DNA from 3 places in the Actinoplanes sp. NBRC 101535 genome. Region 3 is predicted to be linked to each of the others. Evidence: riboswitches for the same ligand, from Rfam matches in the RefSeq annotation. Region 3 holds a riboswitch; each other region holds the start of a gene.
The links. Region 3 has a riboswitch for S-adenosylmethionine ahead of QSK32_RS40525 (GNAT family N-acetyltransferase). Riboswitches for the same ligand answer to the same signal wherever they lie in the genome.

Region 1: another riboswitch for S-adenosylmethionine. It lies ahead of thrC (threonine synthase); the one in region 3 lies ahead of QSK32_RS40525 (GNAT family N-acetyltransferase).
Region 2: another riboswitch for S-adenosylmethionine. It lies ahead of QSK32_RS34850 (aminotransferase class V-fold PLP-dependent enzyme); the one in region 3 lies ahead of QSK32_RS40525 (GNAT family N-acetyltransferase).

Annotation. Positions count from the first base shown of each region.
Region 1 covers NZ_BSSY01000026.1:40,910-46,219, forward strand. The annotation lists gene QSK32_RS41585 (hypothetical protein) at 1-271, shown strand, start outside; gene thrC (threonine synthase) at 447-1,727, opposite strand; SAM riboswitch class I at 1,739-1,875, opposite strand; gene QSK32_RS41595 (GNAT family N-acetyltransferase) at 2,231-3,133, opposite strand; gene QSK32_RS41600 (ABC transporter permease) at 3,176-4,042, opposite strand; gene QSK32_RS41605 (alpha/beta fold hydrolase) at 4,039-5,310, opposite strand, start outside.
Region 2 covers NZ_BSSY01000017.1:30,220-35,529, forward strand. The annotation lists gene QSK32_RS34830 (sensor histidine kinase) at 1-523, shown strand, start outside; gene QSK32_RS34835 (response regulator) at 520-1,194, shown strand; gene QSK32_RS34840 (M20 family metallopeptidase) at 1,316-2,401, opposite strand; gene QSK32_RS34845 (DUF1684 domain-containing protein) at 2,411-3,196, opposite strand; SAM riboswitch class IV at 3,257-3,373, shown strand; gene QSK32_RS34850 (aminotransferase class V-fold PLP-dependent enzyme) at 3,390-4,616, shown strand; gene QSK32_RS34855 (putative bifunctional diguanylate cyclase/phosphodiesterase) at 4,682-5,310, shown strand, end outside.
Region 3 covers NZ_BSSY01000024.1:67,268-72,577, reverse strand. The annotation lists gene QSK32_RS40545 (phosphotransferase family protein) at 1-528, shown strand, start outside; gene QSK32_RS40540 (hypothetical protein) at 605-1,063, shown strand; gene QSK32_RS40535 (hypothetical protein) at 1,176-1,838, shown strand; gene QSK32_RS40530 (alpha/beta fold hydrolase) at 1,808-2,611, opposite strand; SAM riboswitch class IV at 2,743-2,852, shown strand; gene QSK32_RS40525 (GNAT family N-acetyltransferase) at 2,864-3,487, shown strand; gene QSK32_RS40520 (GNAT family N-acetyltransferase) at 3,753-4,259, shown strand; gene QSK32_RS40515 (dihydrofolate reductase family protein) at 4,314-4,913, opposite strand.

The DNA of each region.
Region 1 (5,310 bases), on a different contig from region 3:
CGCCGAGTGGCTGCTGGACGACAGACGATCCGCCCTGCTGGCCCACGAGACCCACCACACGGCCCAGTACGCGATCCTGGGCCCACTGTTCTGGCCGGCCTATTGGCTGGCCTGCGGGTATTCGATCTGCGTCACGCCGTCGTTCGGCGCCCGGAACGTCTTCGAGAAGCGGGCCGGCCTGCGCGAGGGCGGTTATCCCGAGGATCTGCCGCTGCGCACATGGCTGAAGTTTGGTCGGGAGGACGGACGCACAGCACCTCCTGGCACGTAGCCATTGGGTCAGCACTGGGTCGTTGGGTCCCTCGAGATTGTCGCCAAGCTCAGGTGAGGGGCCTCGTACGGCGTCGCGTCCTCCCGCGCATGCATCTTGCACGTTTTTCTAGACGCCCCGCAAGTCCTCGAAGGAGGGAATCTTCAACAACCGGCAGGACACCGATTACGGACAGCTATCCCAGCAGTCCGGCCTCGCGGGCGCCGCGCAGCGACGGCTTGATGGTGTGGGTGGGTCCAACCTGGCCGGCCACCGCGTCGAGCGTCTTCAGGCCCTCGCCGGTGTTGTAGACCACCGTCTCCTTCGACGGGTCCAGCCTGCCGCTCGCCACCAGCTTCTTGAGCACCGCCACCGTGGTGCCGCCGGCGGTCTCGGCGAACACGCCGGTCGTCTCGGCCAGCAGCCGGATGCCGTCGCGGATCTCGTCGTCGTTCGCGTAGTCCATCCAGCCGCCGGTGCGCTTGACGGCTTCGATCGCGTACGGGCCGGCCGCCGGGTCGCCGATGTTGAGCGACTTGGCGATGCCGGTCGGCTTCACTGGGGTGATCACATCGGTGTCGGCGTGCAGGGCGACGGCGATCGGGTTACAGCCCTCGGACTGCGCACCGAACACGGTCCAGCCGCCCTCGGGCGCCGTGGCCAGTCCGATCTCGACCAGCTCGCTGAACGCCTTGTCCACCTTGGTGAGCAGTTCACCGGACGCCATCGGGATGACGACCTGGGCCGGGATGCGCCAGCCCAGCTGCTCGGCGACCTCGTACCCCAGGGTCTTGGAGCCCTCGGCGTAGAACGGACGGACGTTCACGTTCACGAACGCGGTGTCCTCGAACTCGTCGGTCTCCACGAGCTCACTGCAGAGCCGGTTGACGTCGTCGTAGGAACCTTCGATCGCGACCAGCTCACCCCCGTACACCGCGGTGGTGATGATCTTGCCCTGCTCCAGGTCGGAGGGGATGAAGACGATGCTCGGCACCCCGGCCCGGGCCGCGTGGGCGGCGACCGAGTTGGCCAGATTGCCCGTCGAGGCGCACGAGAACCGCTTGAAGCCCAGCTCCTTGGCGGCGGTCAGCGCCACCGACACGACCCGGTCCTTGAACGAGTGCGTCGGGTTCTGCGAGTCGTCCTTCACCCACAGCGGCGCGCTCAGACCGATCGCCTCGGCCAGCGCGGGCGCGGCGACCAGCGGGGTCAGACCGGGGTCGAGCGTCACCCGGGTGTCCGGGTTCTGCCCGGCCGGAAGCAGCCCGGCGTAGCGCCAGATGTTCTGCGGACCCGCCTCGATCTGGGCCCGGGTCACCCGCGCGAGCGCCGCCTCGTCATAGGCGACCTCGAGCGGGCCGAAACATTCGTAACAAGCGTGCTGCGCGGCGAGCGGGTATTCGGCACCACACGCGCGGCAGATCAGCCCACGGGCCGGAGATTCGGTGGAGACAGGTGCACTGACGGCAGACGTCATCGAGGCCTTCCCTCTCATCTTTCCCCGCGGCGACCTGCCGAAACGGGGACGGAATTAGCACCTGCCGCGCGCGGCCTCGTCATCGAGACATGCACGGTGGTTGCCGGGGCTTCGTCGGGCCGTATCCCTCTGCCCCTCTGGATGAGGTATTCAGTTGTTACCGCCACCTTACGACGCCCTCTCGGGATCCTCGAAGATGATTCCCGAGGTGTGAGCGAGTTATCGACGGTCAGCGCCAAAATACGAGCAAAACACTTCAAAAGCTTAAGAACCATGTCGTAGCGGGGTGGTGGGTACAGACCGTCGCTCCCGCCGAGGGCCCGGCGACTCCCGCTGGCCGCTACGCGTCCAACCCGCGAGAGCCACCGGGCGGCCTGCGTGAGTGGTGACGCCCGAAAAACCCAGACACGTTCCGTGGTAAGGGCACGAAGCCCATCCGCATGGTGACCTCAGCCGCACTCAGCGCCGCACATCACCACGCGGATGCCGGGCAGGAACCTTGACTAGAGGGTGATCACGCCGGAGAACTGGCGGGCGATCGGCCGGTAGCCGAGACGGGCGTTGACGGCGAGCATGGCGACGTTGGACTCGTCATTGGCGGTGTAGGCGACCGTCACCCCGTGTTCGGCCGCCCGCAGCAGAGCCGCCGTCTTCGCCGCCAGAGCCACGCCACGCCCCCGGAACGCGGGAACGGTGGCGGTCATGTCGGACCAGGCGCGGTGACCGTCCCGCAGGATCAGGGAGTACCCGATCGGGTCGTCCCCGGCCATCGCAACCGTGCTCGCGGACCGATCCAGATCAGGGTTGTCCCAGACGTCCTGCCGCCACGAGTCGAACGGGATCGGAGCCGTGGGCGTGTCACCGGGTTCGTCGGCGGTGGCCAGCCGGTCGGCCGCATACAGATCGTGGGCGGAGATGTCGATCAGCGGAACGAGCCGGATCCCCACGGGCGGCACCGGCGGGGAGACGAGGGGGCTCAGGTCGAGGGCGGAGTAGCGCACCTCGCGGGTCGGCTCCAAGCCGCGGCGGCGGGCGAAGTCGAGCGCCTCCGGGGTGGTCAGCGCGGCCGTGCGGCGGATGCCGATCGAACGCAGATGATCGGTGACCGCGGTGAACAGGGCGCCGCCGATGCCCCGGCACCGATACGACGGGTGCACCTGGAGTTGGAGGATCTGGCCGAAGTCCGGTTCGGCGGAGCCCAGATTGCGCAGGCCGGCCACCCAGCCGACCACCTCGCCGGCACGGACCGCCACGAAACAACCCCACTGCTCGGCCGTCGGCGGTGCGGTGATGGTGTGCCTGGTGGCGTGCTCACCGCGTACCAGATAAGGGTGGATCTCGGCTCGGAGAGCGACCACCCCGGCGGCGTCACCGGACCGCGCGGCCCGGATCTCGAAGTTCGGCATCGCGCTCGATCTTCGAAGTCCCGGACCGCGGGGTCAACGCATTTACGAGGTGACGTCCTTGCGGGTGAAGCGGTAGAACGCCACCGACCAGAAGATCGTCGCGTAGACGACCGCGGAGATCGCCCCCTTGGCCAGGTCCTCGGTCTGGATCGGGGTGGAGAGCAGCCCCATCCAGGCGTCGTTGTAGTGCGACGGCAGCGCGTTGCGGATCGTCCCGAGCGCCTCGATCTGGTCCAGGATGCTGGACAGGATCCAGAGCAGCACCGCGCCGCCGACCGCGCCCAGCGCCGCGTCGGTCAGCACCGACAGCAGGAACGCCAGGCCCGCGACGACCAGCAGGGTGACCGCGAAGTACGCCAGGATGCCCAGCAGCCGCAGCACACCCTCACCCGGTGGGATCTCCGCCGCGATGCTGCTGCCCAGCGGACCCCAGCCGTAGCGGATCGTGCCGAGCAGCATCCCGGTTCCGGCCAGCAGGAAGAGCGCCACCAGGGAGTATCCGGCGGCCACGATCAGCTTGACGCCGAGCAGCCGTGCCCGCGGCACCGGAATCGCCAGCAGGTATCGCAGGCTGCCCCAGGAGGCCTCGCTGGCGACCGTGTCGCCGAAGCACAACGCCACGACCACGACCAGCAGGAAGCTCGACGAGACGGCCAGGCAGAACAGGGTGAAGTTCAGTCCGCCGGAGGTGGCCAGGTCGGCCAGGCTGCTGAACGCGCCCCCGCCGCCACCGCCGTCGTCGTCGCGCCGGTCGGTGTCGAACTCGAAGGCCAGCAGGATGATCACCGGCAGCAGCACCATGAAGCCCAGGGCCAGCTGGGTCCGCCGCCGGGACGCCTGACGCCGCACCTCCGCCCAGATCGGCATGGTGCGTGACGCCTTGTAGCCGGTCGCCGCCGAGGCGCTCATCGGTCTCCACTTCCCCGCGAATTGTCGCCCACCAGGGCCAGGAACGCGTCCTCGAGACGCCGGCGCGGCACCAGACGTTCCACGCCGATGCCCGCGCCCACCAGCGAGGCGACCACCTCGGAGCGAGGCGTGCCGTTGGTGTCCACGATCAGTCCGCTCGTGCCCTCGGTGCCGAGCGTGGTCACGCCCAGCTCTTCCAGGACCCGGGTCGCGGCCGGCACGTCGGTCACGTCGACCTGCACCGACGGCGAGTCGCCGACGATGTCGCCGACCGGGCCGGACGCCACGATCCGGCCCTTGTTGACCACCACCGCGTGCGTGCAGGTCTGTTCCACCTCGGCGAGCAGGTGACTGGAGACCAGCACCGCCCGGCCGTCGGTGGCGTACCGCTGCAACACCCGGCGCATCTCGGCGATCTGCGGCGGGTCCAGCCCGTCGGTCGGCTCGTCGAGCACCAGCAGTTCGGGCAGGCCGAGCATGGCCTGGGCGATGGCGAGACGCTGCCGCATGCCGTGGCTGTACTTGCGGGTCCGGCGGTGCACCGAGTCACCCAGTCCGGCGATCTCCAGCGCCTCGTCGAACCGGGCGTCCTCCCACGGCCGGCCGGTGGCCCGCCAGTACGCCCTCAGGTTCTCGTAGCCGCTCAGGTGCGGCAGGAAGCCGGGGCCCTCGACGAGCGCGCCGACCCGGGACAGGATGGGTGCGCCCGGAACCAGACGGTGGCCGAAGACGTAGATCTCGCCCTTGGTCGGCTGGGTCAGGCCCATCAGCACCCGCAGCGTGGTGGTCTTGCCCGCGCCGTTGGGTCCGAGCAGGCCGACGACCTGGCCGCGCTGGACCGTGAAGCTGATCTCCTGGACCGCCACGAAGCCGTCCCCGTACGCCTTGCGCAGCCCGAACACCGCGAGCGGGGTGTCCGCGTACTCCTCGGTGACGGTGCTCTCCCGGCGGCGCTGCCGCAGGTGGCGGATCAGCAGGATCAGGGCCAGTCCGAGCAGGATCGCCCCGACCACGCCGGCGAGCACCCACCACCAGATGGTGCCGGCGTCGGCGATCCGGGTGCCGGCCAGCGTCGGCAGGGTCAGCACGGGGTCGACCGCGACGGCGTAGACGGCCGGGGCGGCCGGGGTGAGGTAGGCCTGGTCGCTGGTGGCGACGACGACCTTCAGGGTGTGGCCGGCCTCGATCCGCCGGACGATCGCCGGCAGGGTCACGGTGACCGGCTGCGCCTGGTCGATGGTGGCGGGCAGGCCGGTGAGCCGGACCGG
Region 2 (5,310 bases), on a different contig from region 3:
CGCGTTGCACCGCCGTGATCCGGACACCGCCTTCGCGGCGCTGGAGACCATCCGCGCGGCGAGTAGGGAGGCGCTGCGCGACATGCGCACGGTGCTGGGCGTGTTGCGACAGGTGGACGGGGCTGAGCCGGTGGCGCCGTCGCTGGCCGCGGTGGCCGGTCTGGTCGCTGCGGCGCAGGCTTCTGATCTTCGGGTACGCGTGACCGCACTCCCGCCCGGGCCGCTTCCCCCGGCGGTGGAGTCGGCCGGATACCGGATCGTGCAGGAGTCGCTGACGAACGTCCGGCGGCACGCGGCGGCGACCGAGGCGGTGGTGTCGGTGCGGCTGGCCGGGGGAGCGCTGGAGGTGGAGATCGTCGACAACGGGACGGCGGCCGGCGGTCATGTCGGGGCGGGGAACGGGATCCGGGGGATGACGGAACGCGCGGTGGCGTTGGGTGGCCGGTTGACCGCGGAACCGGTGGCCGGTGGTGGATTCCGGGTGCACGCGGTACTGCCCGTGTCGCCGGTGGAGGCGTCGTGATCCGGGTGCTGCTGGCGGACGATCAGACGCTCGTGCGGGCGGGATTCCGGTCGATCCTCGGCGGCGAGGACGACATCGCGGTGGTGGCCGAGGCCGGGGACGGCGCGGCGGCGGTGGACCTGACGCTGCGGGAACGACCGGACGTGGTGCTGATGGACGTGCGGATGCCGGTGCTGGACGGCCTCGAGGCGACCCGGCGCATCGTCACGGATCCGCGCCTGACCGCCGTCAAGGTGGTCATCCTGACCACTTTTGATCACGACGAGTACGTGTACGGGGCGCTGCGCGGCGGCGCCAGCGGTTTCCTGGTGAAGGACATCGAACCGGTCGACCTGATCCGCGGCGTCCGGGTGGTGGCGGCCGGCGACGCCCTGCTCGCGCCGTCGGTGACCCGGCGGCTGATCGCGGAGTTCACCCGCCGTCCCGTCCCGGCGTCCCCGGTGCCGGCGGCCGGGGCGGGACGGTTGACACCGCGGGAGGACGAGATCGCCGCCCTGGTCGCGACCGGACTGTCCAACGACGAGATCGGGGCGGCGCTCGCGATCAGCCCGGCGACGGTGAAGACGCACGTCACGCGGGTGCTCGCCAAACTGGACCTGCGGGACCGGGCGCAGCTGGTCGTCTGGTCCTACGAGACCGGCCGGGTCCGCCCCGGCGAGCGCCGATCCTGAACCGTCAGCGGCGGCGACCCAGTGCGGAACGGTTCCGGAGGTGAGCCCGGGACGCCCGGATTGCGGGGTGCGGTAGGCGAACCCGGGACGGTCGGATTGCGGGTCGAAGGGGGACGCCGCTTCACGCGTACCCCCACGAGAGCAGGAACGTGCGCAGCGCGTCGTGGTAAGGGCGCAGTGACCGCAGGTCGACGTATTCGTGCGGGCCGTGCTGTCCGTCGCCGGCCGGACCGAAGATGCACGCGTCCACACCGCGCGCCGAGTAGAACCGGCCGTCCGCCGCGCCGTGTTTGCGCAGCAGGGAGCCGTCGTAGCCGACGGACTGCGCGGCCTGCTGCAGGAGCCGGACCGGGGCGCTGTCCGGATTCGCATAGTGCGGCGCGCCCAGCCCCTCGATCGTGACGTCCACCGCCGGCCCGGTGATCGCGGCGAGGTGGGCGACGATCTCGGCGGGTTCACGGCCGGTGAAGTCGGTGTCGTGCGGCGGGAAGCGGACGTCGAGCCAGGCCTGTGCGTCGGCGGGCACGATGTTCGCGGCCGTGTTCGACGTCGTGATGGAAGCGACGTTGACCGTGGTGGTCCAGGCCTCGGCGTCCGGAACTGGATAGCGCGCGACCACCCGGCTGACCGCGTCCACCACGGTGAGCAGGGCGTTCTCGCCGAGCCACGGGTACGCGGCGTGGGCCGTGCGACCGGTCGCGGTCAGCCGGGCCCGCAGGATGCCCTTGGAGGCGGCCACCACCCGCAGCGCGCTCTGCTCGCCGATCACCACGAACCGGGCGGTGACACCCGCGGCGACCTGGTGGCCGGTGCCGTCGAAACCGCCCACCTCCTCGTCGGTGACCAGCTGCAACCCGACCGGGTAGGGCAGGGTGCGGGCCACGTCGCGGAACACCGTGGCCATCACCAGCGCGGCGACCTTCATGTCCTGGGCGCCGCGCCCGTAGAGGCGGTCGCCGTCGCGACGGGCGGCGAACTGGGACGGTTTGCCGGGTACCACGTCCAGGTGCGCGTTCAGGATGACCTGCGGCCGGTCGCCGGTGGTCAGCAGCGCGCTGGGTTTGCCGTTCGCGACGAAGTGCCGGGTGTCGAAACCCGGCCCGACGAGGTCGAGCACCAGGTCGAGGGCGTGCCGCAGGTCGGCGGGACGGTCCGCGGTGGAGCGGATGCCGATCAGCTCCACCGCGGGTGCGACGAGTTCCTCCACCGAGGCAGGCTAACTCGGCTTCTTCTCGCCCGCCTCCACCGCGATCGGCAGCCGGTTGCCCTGCGGGGGCAGCGGGCAGGTCGCGAATTCGGTGTACGCGCACGGCAGATTGGTGGCCCGGTTGAAGTCCACCGTCACGGTGCCGTCGGCGGCCGGGGCGGCGACCTGGACGCTGCGGTTCGCGGCGTAGGTGGTGACGCCCGAGGTCTCGTCGGTGAACAGCACCGAGAGGGTGCCCGGGGTGTGCCCGTTGAAGGCGACCAGCTCGTGGTCGACGCCGTCGACGGTGAAGGTGATCACGCCGGGGGATTCGTAGACGTGTTCGATGCCTTCGGCCACGGAACCGACGGGGTAGGGGCGCGGTTCGTCAAACGCCCGGAAATCCCCGGAGATGACCCACTTCTCGTCTGCGGGATAGGCCGGGGTGCCGTCGTAGGCCTTCAGGACCGGGCCGGCGGGATCGCGGGGGCGAACCACGTCGAACCCACCACGACTTGCCACCTCAATCCGGATATTTCCGTATTCAACCGTGACGTCGCCTTTGTCGGGAATCTTGCCGAAGGCGAAGCTGCCCGACACCGGACTGCCGTCGACGATGATCTCCTCACCATCGTCCAGCGTCACCGCGGGCCCGGACGGCCCGGTGCTCCACGACCCCGGCACTCCGTCGAACCGCTGCGGGGTCTCCGTCAGCCAGTGCAGACCGGTGATGGCGAGAAAACCGTGCGGGGAGGCACGCCGCTGCTCGTGGGCGTCGTGCCACGTCTCCCACTCCTGCTGGAACGTGATCGTCATGCGTTGAGCCTAATCACTACTTGTTGAGGGGGTAATACACGTCTGCTACGGTCGTCGCCAGGTCATGAGTGCCAGCGGAAAGCCCCGGCTTGCTGGCCGGCAACCCTTGCAGTTCGCGATGGGGTGCCCCGGGTGAAGACCGGGCCGCGCATCGCCCGATGCCGGCAAGAGGCGAACCCGTGGAGGCGCGGTCATGCCATTGTTGGATGTCATCGGTGAAGATCTGAAGGTCGCTCTGCCGTCCGGCGAGCTCACGCGTTTCGTGCACCTCGACTACGCCGCGTCCGCCCCCTGTGTGCGGGCAGCCGCCGACGCGGTGCAGGACCTGCTGCCGCGCTACGGCAGCGTGCACCGGGGCACCGGGGTGCGGTCCCAGGCCTCCACCCTGGCGTACGAGCTGGCCCGCGACGTGGTCGCCGAGTTCGTCGGCGCCCGCCCCGGCGACACGGTGATCTTCACCCGGAACACCACGGACGCGCTCAACCTGCTGGCCCGGGCACTGCCGGCCGGGACCACGACACTCCAGTTCTCCGGCGAGCACCACGCGAACCTGCTGCCCTGGCCGAACCCGGTGCGGCTGCCCACCCCGTCGTCGCCCGCGGAGGCGGTCACGCTGCTCACCGCGGCGCTGGCCACCGTCACCGGTCCGGCCGTGCTCACCGTGACCGGTGCGAGCAACGTGACCGGGGAGGTCTGGCCGGTCCGTGAGCTGGCCGACGTCGCGCACGCCCACGGCGTCCGGGTGGTCGTCGACGCCGCCCAGCTGGCCCCGCACCGGGCCGTCGACCTGGACGAGTTGGGCGCCGACTACCTCGCGTTCTCCGGCCACAAGCTGTACGCCCCGTTCGGTGCCGGTGTGCTGGCCGGCCGCGCCGACTGGCTGGACGCCGCCGAGCCGTACCTCGCCGGTGGTGGCGCCAGCGCCGTCGTCGGTGACGTCCCCGGCGAGCTGACCTGGGCGACCGGCGCGGCCCGGCACGAGGGCGGCACCCCGAACCTGCTCGGCGCGGTGGCCATCGCGGCCGTCGCCGAGGCCCTGGCCGCCGCCGACCGGGACGCCCTGCACGCCCACGAGCAGGCCCTGCTGACCCGGCTGCGGGAGGGCCTGGCCGGGGTGCCCGGCGCGGTCGAGGTCAGCGTCTTCGGCCCGGACCAGCCCCGGGTCGGCATCGTCTCGCTGGCCCTGCCCGGCCACGACCCGGCCGACGTGGCGCTGCGCCTGGGCCGGGATCACGGGATCGGGGTCCGCGCCGGTCAGTTCTGTGCCCACCCGCTGGTGCGGCGGCTGACCGGGAGTGCCACGACGGGCAGTTGTGGTGACGGCGCGACCGGGCTCCTGCGGGCCAGTTTCGGCATCGGCAGCGACGTCGAGGACGTGGACCGCTTCGTCGCAGGCCTCGCGGCGGTCCTTCGCACCTGATCCGCTACCCGTGTTGGCCTTCCCTGGCCGCCGAACCCGCCGAAGAGACAATCGTGGCGGGGTGGATGACGTGGCTGTGGGACAGGCTCCCGGTCGGCGGCGGGCTTCGGGACGAGGACTGGGCACGCCGGCACCGGCTGCTGACGGTGCTGCTCGCCGTCATCATGGTGATCCTCACGGTGTTCGGCGCGTTCCGTCCCGACACCGGCCCCACCCTGCTGGTCACCGACGGCCTCATCCTCACGTCCGTGCTGGTGGGAACCCGGTCCTGGTCCCGCCGGTTACGGTCGGTCGCGGTCGCGCTGGGCTACGCGGTGGCGTGTGGCGGTTTCGTCTCGCTCAGCGGCGGTCTGACCGAATCGCACTTCTCGTTCTTCGTCGCGGTGGCGGCGCTCGCGCTGTACCGCGACTGGGCGCCGTTCGGCGTGTTCCTGATCGCCACCACCCTGCACCACTCGGTGTTCGGGGTGCTCGTCAGCGAGCACACGTACGACCACAGCAGTGCCCAGAACCACCCGTTCACCTGGGCCCTGCTGCACGGTGCCGCGGTGCTCTTCGCGGCCGGCTTCCAGGTCGTCCAGTGGAGCCTGACCGAGGCCGAGGAGGAACGCGCCCAGGAGAACCTGGACGAGAGCCAGGCCCAGCTGAGCGTGTCGTTCGACGAGACGCCCGTGCCGATGGTGATGATCGCCCC
Region 3 (5,310 bases):
TCCCCCGCGTCACCGGCGGCGTGGGCCGCCACGGGCGCCGCCGTCCGCACGCTGCACGACGCGCCCCTGCCGCCCTGGCCGGGCACCCGGCTCGACGACGTGGCGGCGGAACTCGACACCGAATGCGCGTGGCTGCTCGCCAACGCCGTGCTGCCCACCGAGGTGATCCGGCACAACCGGGCGATCGCCGAGGCCGCACTCCGGCCGTGGCAGCCGGTGTTCGTCCACGGCGACCTGCAGATCACCCACGTGTTCGTCGACGGCGACCAGGTCACCGGGGTCATCGACTGGTCCGAGGCGGCCCCCGGCGACGCCATGTTCGACCTCGCCATCCTCACCCTCGGCCACGAGGAACGCCTGGACGACCTACTCACCGGGTACGGCCCCGGCGCCGACCGGGAGGTGATCCGCGCCTGGTGGGCCCTGCGCAGCCTGACCGCGTCGCGCTGGCTGATCGAACACGGCTTCGACCCGGACGCGCCCGGCTGCGAATTCGACGTGCTCCGTCACAATATGTCACTCACATGACGTTTCCGCTGCTCCCGATGGCGATGGCCGCGAATCCGGGTACGAATGGACACTCAGGCAGCCGGAAGGAGTGCTCATGAACCACGACACCGACGGCCCGCGCCGCGTCGTCGCCACCGCGGCCGACTTCTCCACCGCCGCGCGGGCGTCCGCCCGGCTCACCGAGGGCGGCATCCCGCAGGACAGCGCCACCATCGTCGCCTGCGGCAGCCACGAGGCGCCCGCCGTCACCGCCCGCCGGCCGGCCGTGCGGGGCGGACTGCTCGGGCTGCTCGTCGGCATCCTGGTCGGGCACCTGCTGACCTCCTTCGAGCTGGTGGTGCCGAACCACGACGACGACACCCGGATCGCCCTGGCCGCCGCCGCCACCGGCACCGCCTCGGGTGCTGCGATCGGCCTGATCGGGTACGGCATGGCGCTGGGCCGCCGCCCCGCCGGTGTGCCGGGCCGGCTCCGCCCGGACCACTACGACCTGGTCGTCGACGCGACCGTGGCCGACCGCGCCACGCAGGTTTTGGCGGCCTCGTCCCGCTGACGTTTCGGGACCGTGCCATTTGTAGCTGGCCGTTCCCGAACTACCCGAAAGGGACGATGCCATCCTCGGGGACCGGACGACACCCGTCACGAGGTGACGCGTTGAGGATGGCATGCAACGTCGTGTCACGACCACCGTGGCGGGAGCCGTGCTCGTGCTCTGCGCGGTACCAGCCGCCGCCGTCCTGTTCCTGGCCCCCGAGCCGTACTGGTCGTCCGTACTCTGGCTCGGTGTTCTGGGCCTGATCGGCGGCGGCCTGACGGTGGCGCTGTTCCCCGGCTTGCGACGGCCCACGGCGGCGGCGGTCACGGTGTGCGCCGCTCACCTGGCCGGACACGGCACGGTGGGCATCCGCGACGTGTTCAACGCCGCCGGCGCGGACGCCATCACCCCGACCCAGACCGAGATGGCGGACTGGGTGGCGCAGTCGGCCATCCTCGCTCTGGTCGGCACCGTCGCCACGTGTGTGGCCCTCGCCCTGCTCTGGCGGGAACCGCGGCGGGGGTGGCAAGCCTGGCGCCCTCTCCGCGCCCGGTTGCTGGTCGGCGGCCTGGCCGTCATGGCAGTGTCGATCGGCCTCGGCGCTCTGGAGGCGCTCACCATGGCGGGCGAGCTTCTCCTGAAGTTCGGGCTGCCGTTCGGCGGTGGGCTGGTCATGGCCGCCTGGCTCGGCAAACGGGCCCGGCGCGCGGCCACCACCGCGGTGGGCGTGTCGTTCCTGGTAGCCGCGGCCTCCGTCGGCGGCTACATCGTCCGGCAGTTGCTCGAGACGTGACCCCTCATGCGGCGCAGCCAGTCGGCGATCAGGGCCGAGCACAGGCCGCCCTGTTCGGAGACGAGGTTGTGACCGGCGGCGTCCAGGGTCGCGAACGACGCCCGCGGATAGTGCTCGACGCGGCGCCACGCGTCGGCGTAACCGACCACGTCGTCCTGCCGGCCGGTGACGTGCAGGGCCGGCTGCGTGAAAGGCTCGGGGTGGGCGTCCTCGGGTTCCCGGTCCAGGGTGTAGTCGTGCGCGATCCGTGCCAGCGCCTCCTGGTCGGCGCCGTCGATGCCCGGCAGCAGGTATTTCAGGAACGTCTCCGCGTCGTCCGTGGACTCCACCACGGCGTCCTCCCGGTAGTGGCCGATGGACGCACCGAGCAGCGGTTCGATCTCCGGATCGGTTCGCAGCACCGTCCGGGGTGGCAGGGTCCGTTCGCTGCGCCGGGCGACGAAGACGCCGACCAGGGTGGCGAGCCCGAGGACCTGCGGGCGGAGCTCGTGCGCGACGTGGCGGGCGATCATCGCGCCGAACGAGCAGCCCAGCACGGCGAACGGCGTGTCGCCGAGACGCGCGCGGATCTCGTCCACGACCGCGTCGGCGACCTGCTGCGAGCTGGTCACATCCCCTGCCGGGGTTCCGGTCGCGCCGGGCAGGTCGAGGTAGACACGCCGCCACCCCGAACCCGTGAACGTCGGCTCCAGCGGCAGCAGGCTGCGATGGTCCAGGCCGAATCCGTGCAGCAGCACCAGCGGCGTACCCGAACCTGTTTCATAAGCGAACACGGTGCCAGCGTAGGCGTACTCGATGCCGACCCTATTTCCGGCCATTGCCCGAAATATCAGACCGAATCATTAAAATCTCGTTCGGGTGTACGCGCTGAACACGCCCCATCCCCGTCCGGTAGGGTCTGGCGGGTCACGAGTGCCAGCGTCAAGCCCCGGCTTGCTGGCCGGCAACCCCTGTCGTGGGTGGGTGCTCCGGGTGATGACCAGGTCCGGCAGCCCCGCCGGACAAGCGACGACCCTGGAGTTCGCGTGATCCTGCCCGGCCCTGCCCTCGACGGCGCCCTCGTCCGCCTCGAACCGCTCGCCCACCGGCACGCCCCCGACCTGCGGGCCGCCGTCGCCGAGAACCGCGACTCCTACGGGTGGACCTGGGTGCCCACCCCCGCCCAGGTGTACGCCTACATCGACGAACAACTCGGGCGCGCCGCGACCGGGCGGCTCGCCCCGTACGCACAGATCTCCGCGGCGACCGGCCGGGCCGTCGGTGCCACCGCCTACTGGGATCCGCGCTACCAGCCGGACACCGGCGACCTGGTCGCCGTCGAGGTCGGCTTCACCTGGCTGTCCGCCTCCGCGCAGGGCACCGGCATCAACGCCGAGGCCAAACTGCTGCTGTTCACGAACGCCTTCGAACAGTGGAACGTGCAACGCGTCGACCTGAAGACGGACGCCCGTAACGCCCGGGCCCGGGCCGCCCTGGCCGCGACCGGCGCCACCTTCGAGGGCGTCCTGCGGCGCTGGTCCCGGTCGTGGGCGCCGGGCGAGGAGGGCCTGCTCCGCGACTCCGCGATGTTCTCGATCATCGCGGCGGAGTGGCCGACCTGCCGCGCCCATCTGCGTCACCGTCTGGCAGCCCACCTCGTGTCGTGTTGACCCGGCAGGTGGGCGGCCGGAGGACACACCCGGTGCTGGTGCCCGCACGCCCGGCGGTGCTGCCCGCACACCCGGCCGAGCCACTCTCCCTCGGTGGCGCCACGATCGGTGTCGACCGGCCCGGCGACGGCCCGCCACCGCATCCGGCGGCCATCCTGGAAGCTGTGGAACCCGACCGGCAACTCCCGCACCCGCGCCGCAGCCACGGTACGCGTCGGCGTCTCGTACCATCATGGACTGCTCTTGATCTGCCTCGGGATCTTCGGTGAACCGCTACCGGCATGCGACCGCCGACGACCTCCCGGCCGTGGCCGCACTGCTGGCCGAGGTGGAACGCTTCTACGGCGCCGACGAACTCCCACCCCGCGACGAGTGGGAACGCCAGATCGCCTCCCTGCTGTTCAGCGACGGACCCGCCGCCCGGGTGCTGCTGGCCGCCGACGGTGACGGCGTGGTCCGCGGCTTCGCCAGCTACAGCTTCCTGTGGCCGGCCGCCGGGATCACCAAGTCGCTGTTCCTGAAGGAGTTGTACGTCCGCGAGCCGTTCCGCAGACACGGCGTCGGCACCGCCCTGATGGCCCGGCTCGGCGCCATAGCGGTCGGCACCGGCTGCAGCCGCATGGAATGGTCGACCGACGCCGACAACGTCGAGGCGCGCCGCTTCTATCGCCGCCTGGGCGACCTGCACATGCCGTCGAAGCTGATGTACCGCGCCGAGGGCGACGACCTGCTGCGCCTGGCCCAACCGCCTCAGGCAAGGCCGGCCGGGTAGGGCGGTCGGGTAGGGGCTGCCGGTCACGAAACCGTTCATCACCAGGGTCCCCGGTCAGCGGTAATGCACGCGATACCGCAGGTGTGTGACGCCGTCACCTTCGACGACCTCGACGCGTTCGAGTTCGGCGCCGTCGTTGTCGATGTTCGCGAAGTAAGGGATCCCCTCGCCGAGGAACACCGGCACCAGGTCGATGCGGATCTCGTCCAACAGCCCGGCGTTGAGGCACTGCTGGGCGACCGCGGGGCCGGACACGCTGACGTTGCCGTCTCCGGCAGCCTTGGCCTGGTTGATCGCGCTCTCGACACCGTCGGGGACGAAAGTGAACGGTGCGAGCCGCTCAGCCGGCCAGTCCGCGGGAGGTTCGCGGTGGGTCATCACGAACGCGCGGCCGTTGCCGGGCGGGTTGCCACCCCACCCGCCCGTGTGGTCGAAGACCCGGCGGCCGCACACGAAGGCACTGCTCCGGGCCAGGTCGGTCTGGGCGCGCAGGTAGTCCGCGCTGGCCGCGGAGACCCGGAAGGTGATCGGGTAGCCGGCCATCGGCACCTCGACATCACCACGGGAATACCAGTCGAACAGGGGGCCCACACTGTTGTCCGGACGAGCCACAAAGCCGTCCAGCGACATACAGAAGCTGGCGATAACCGTCATTCCGCAACCTTTCGTCACGAGTTCGAAAAGCCGGACACCGAACCGCGACTTCACGTCGTGCCGCCATCGGCCTCCGGATTTCAGACCCCCGACGGCGTCAGAACTCATCGCTCGGCGGCGAACCGATCCGGGTCTCCTCCACCCTGGCACACTCCGCACGTCGGCCAAGACCGCGGTAGCGCGGAGGCCGTCATCGGCGGCGGACCGGACGGCCCGAACGTGAACAGCGCCAGGTCGAAGACGCCCGGAATGCCCGGCCGTCGGCCACGGTCCGTCGATGAGCCGAAGACGACCATGACCGACGGCCGGCAACCCCCGGGCCGTCGCCGGCGGCTGCGTTTCGCCCTGCGGGCAGCCGTGGTCGACGGCTCGCCCGACTCAGCCGTCAGCCGTGGTC